DNA from 2 places in the Sphingomonas sp. genome. Region 2 is predicted to be linked to the other one. Evidence: riboswitches for the same ligand, from Rfam matches in the RefSeq annotation. Region 2 holds a riboswitch; the other holds the start of a gene.

Region 1 (2,199 bases), 1.1 Mb from region 2:
CGAACCCGCCGGCACCTGGCTGACCCACGCCGCCCGGATCTTCAGCCAGGGCCAGGCCGCCGCCCTGCTCCACGCCGGCTCCAGGCGCGATCTGACCGTCGCCAGCGCCCGCCCCATCCGCTACGCCGCCAACGCCACCGCCACGCCCCTGCCCGCCCCACCCGGCACCCGCCGCGCGATCGTCATGCTGTCGGCCACCGACCGCCTGACCTTCACCACCTCCGAAGGCACGCCCGTCGCGCCTCCGCCCACCGGACACGGCACCCTGATCGTCTACGACCCCGAACGCCTCCACGTCGAAGTGAACGCCGGCACCGAAGACATCGACCTGATCGAACTGGCGATAACCCCGCGCCTGTCGGGCCAACCGTTCCGCGTGACATGGGCCGGCCATTGCGACTGGCCCGCCGATCCGTTCCTCTATTCGGTGGCGGACATGAAGGCCGCGCCGGAATTCCCGGAAGCCATCTTCCGCGAGCGCTCGCGGCGCTGAAAACCGGCTCGGAACGCCAAACCTCAGCGGCACCCGCACTCCTAATATAAAGAATTCTTTATATCCCGATTGACGCCGCGCTCGCGAAGGCGGATACCGGGCCCGTCAAGGTTCTCCGGCCGGGCTGATCCGCGCCGGAGCTAAGACGGGAAGCCGGTGCGCCTTCATGGGCAAAGCCGGCGCTGCCCCCGCAACTGTAAGCGGCGAGCGGCGATCCAATCATGTCACTGGGGTTCGCCCCGGGAAGACGGATCGACCGCGCTGACCCGCGAGCCAGGAGACCTGCCTTCGACGCCATAACGTCCACCGGCGGGGTGCCCGGTCTGGTCGCTTGCATGCTGCGCGGCCGGTTGCGGTCGCGTGCCTGTTTGTGCCTGGCCCGGCGCTTCGCCCCATTCTTCGGGGTTGAAGAACATGACTGTCACTGTTGCCACATTGGGTTTCCCGCGCATCGGTCCGCGCCGGGAGCTGAAATTCGCGCTCGAGAAATTCTGGAGCGGCAAGACCGGCGAGGCCGAATTGCTCGAAGCCGCGGCCGGGCTGCGCACCGCCACCTGGGCGCGCCAAAACGGGCTCGGAGTCGATTGGCTGCCGTCCAATGATTTCTCGCTCTACGACCATGTTCTTGACACCAGCGTGATGCTGGGAGCGGTCCCGGCACGGTATGCGGCGGCCGATGGCCAGGCCGATCTCGCCACCTATTTCGCGATGGCGCGCGGCACCACCGGCGGCGGCTGCGGCCATGCGCACGGCACGGGTTCGGGCAGCGTCACCGCTGGCGAGATGACCAAATGGTTCGACACGAACTATCATTACATCGTGCCGGAGATCGAGCCGGGCCAGAAGCTGGCGCTCGGCAAGAGCAAGATCGTCGATGAATATCGCGAGGCCAAGGCGCAGGGCTATGAAACGCGTCCGGTGCTGCTCGGCCCGGTCACCTGGTTGAGCCTGGCCAAGGGCCAGGGCGTCGATCCGTTCGACCTTCTCGACGAGGTGCTCGGACTGTACAATGTCATTCTCGGCCATCTCGCGCATGAAGGTGCCGAATGGGTGCAGATCGACGAGCCGATCCTCGTCACCGATCTGAGCGAGCAGCAGCGTCGCGCCTTCACCCGCGCCTATGCCCGGCTCGCGCGATCCGGCCCGAAGATGATGCTGACCACCTATTTCGGCGGCCTTGAGGACAATCTGGGCTTCGCCGCCGCGCTTCCGGTCGCCGGCCTGCATGTCGATCTCGTGCGGGCGCCGGAGCAGCTCGATGCGGTGCTGAAGGCGGTACCGAAAACGCTGCTGCTCTCGCTCGGCGTGATCGACGGCCGCAATATCTGGCGTGCCGATCTCGAGGCGCTGCTCGACTGGATCGAGCCGATCGCGGCGACGCGTGACCTGGTGCTGGCGCCATCCTGCTCGCTGCTCCATGTGCCCGTCGATCTCACCCTCGAACCCAGGCTCGACGACGAACTGAAGCAATGGCTGGCCTTCGCGGTGCAGAAGATCGCGGAGCTCGACCTGCTCAAGCGCGCGCTCAACGATGGCCGCGCCAGCGTGGCCGGGCAGCTCGCGGCCTCGGCTCAGGCCGCCGCGAATCGCCGCACCTCGACCCGCATTCACGATCCGCTGGTCCAGGCCCGTATCAGCGGCGTCACCGCCGCGATGCGCGAGCGCCAGGCCGGGCATGCCGAGCGCATCCGCGCCCAGGCGGAAGT
Region 2 (2,199 bases):
CGATGCCGATTTGGCTGCCACGTGATCGAGAGCGACGAATCCGCTACGAACAGGGTTCGCGTGCCGAGCTTCGGCGGCGTGACATCTATCAGATTCCCGGTCGGATCCTCCCATACGCTATGGCAGTTGCCGAGCACGCATTGTGGAAATTGCCATAGTGCCCAACCCAGTACGCGACGCCCGCCCGCCACGCTAACGCGATGGTTAGCGGATACGTGACAAAAATCGGGCGAATAGCCTGCGCCGACATCGACATAATCAAGGAATATCGGGTCCGGCAGACCCCAAAGGGCCAGGAACTGCAGAACGTCGGGGTCTGTCGGTTGTGGCAGAGTGAACAAGGTGAATCCTATCCGGGGCGCTTCTGGATTCTATACTCCACATCGCCCGTCAGCGCATCGTCGAGCGCCGCCGCGAGTGTTTCCAGCCGATGGTCCGAGCAGTACTGGGCGCTGGCCGACGCCCGGGCCGGTGATCTCGTCGCTATAGCGGGCGGTCAGCCCGACCCAGCAAGACACAATCCATCCCGATGCGGGAGCGTAACGACCGGCTCGCCTGTAGGTTCCCCGTTGCGCAATGCAGCATGCGCGACTAGAGGCCGGCTCGTGACAGGTTCCCCGCAAGGGGATCAAAAAGGGAATTCGGTCCGATGCCGAAGCTGCCCCCGCAACTGTGACCGGTTAGTTGCCGCGCCATCATGCCACTGAGCGAAAGTTCGGGAAGGCGGCGCGCCAGCGTTGACCCGGGAGCCAGGAGACCTGCCCGTCACGGTCGATTCCTTTGCGCGGGCGGGGTGCACCGGGCGAACGAGGGGCGAAATCCCTTGCGTGAGCGACACCGAACCGGGTCGCCTGCGCCACTTCAGGCAAACGGCCCAAGCAATGGGTGTCTTGTTATGAAGTTCAAATTCCTCCTCTGCGCCTCGGCGGCGCTGCTGCCGGCATTCCCCGCCTTCGCACAGACCGGCCCTGACGATGACGACACGATCGTCGTCACCGCCACCGGTATCGCCCAGCCGATCGATCAGGTCGGTCAGGCTGTCACCGTGCTCGATGCCGAGACGATCCGCACCCGCCAGGACGTCAGCGTTGCTGATCTGCTCGCGACCACGCCCGGCGTGCGCTTCAACCGCACCGGCACCACCGGCTCGGTCACCGGCATCTCGCTGCGCGGCGCCGAGACCAACCAGACCCTGGTTCTGGTCGATGGCGTCAAGGTCAACGATCCCAGCGCGATCGGCGACGGCTTCGATTTCGGCAACCTGCTGATCGGCAATATCAACCGGATCGAAGTGCTGCGCGGGTCGAACTCGGTGGCCTATGGCAGCCAGGCGATCGGCGGCGTCGTCAGCGTGACCACCGTCAACCCCACCGACGGGTTCGCGGCGAACGCCTCGGCCGATTACGGCTACAGCAACACGCTCAACGGCAAGGCGAACATCGCCGCCGGCAGCGGCATGGTCTCGGGCTCGGCGGGCATCGCCTATTTCGACACCGACGGTATCTCGTCGGCGGCGCGTTCGTTCGGCGCGACCGAGAAGGACGGCTATCGCAACCTCACCGCCAATGCGAAGCTCAAGGTCGCCTTCACCGACGCGGTCAGCCTCGATCTGCGCGGCTATTACATCGATGCCGATCTCGATCTCGATGCCTTTTTCGGTCCGCCCGCCGACACGCCCGACGTCAGCAAGTCGCAGCAATATGTCGGCTATGCCGGCCTCAACGCGGCGTTGTTCGGCGGCGTGCTCAGCAACCGGCTGGGCGTTACCTATTTCAAGCACGACCGCGACTATTATTTCGCGCCCAGCAACGCGCCGGATTATGGCTATTCGGGCAAGACGCTGCGCTTCGAATATCAGGGCGTGCTGCAGCCGGTCGAGCAGGCGAAGCTGATCTTCGGCTATGAGCATGAGCGCCCCGAATACACCTTCTTCGGCTTTGGCTCGACCAGCGCGGCCAAGGCGCGGCTCGACAGCTTCTACGGCCTTGCCGTGGTCCAGCCGGTCACCGGCCTGTCGGTCACCGGCGGCGTGCGCCATGACCAGCACAGCCAGTTCGGCGGTGCGACCACGTTCGGCGCCAACGCCAATTATTCGCCCAACCAGGGCGAGACCAACATCCGCTTCAGCTATGGCGAGGGTTTCAAGGCGCCGTCGCTCTATCAGCTCTATGACAGCTTCAGCGGCAATGCCGCGCTGCG

What was found. Region 2 has a riboswitch for cobalamin ahead of KF730_RS04490 (TonB-dependent receptor). Riboswitches for the same ligand answer to the same signal wherever they lie in the genome.
Region 1: another riboswitch for cobalamin. It lies ahead of metE (5-methyltetrahydropteroyltriglutamate--homocysteine S-methyltransferase); the one in region 2 lies ahead of KF730_RS04490 (TonB-dependent receptor).

What each region holds. Positions count from the first base shown of each region.
Region 1 is NZ_JAHBZI010000001.1:1,979,451-1,981,649, forward strand. It holds gene KF730_RS09990 (hypothetical protein) at 1-493, shown strand, start outside; cobalamin riboswitch at 585-798, shown strand; gene metE (5-methyltetrahydropteroyltriglutamate--homocysteine S-methyltransferase) at 908-2,199, shown strand, end outside.
Region 2 is NZ_JAHBZI010000001.1:896,876-899,074, forward strand. It holds gene KF730_RS04485 (hypothetical protein) at 1-341, opposite strand, end outside; cobalamin riboswitch at 594-781, shown strand; gene KF730_RS04490 (TonB-dependent receptor) at 896-2,199, shown strand, end outside.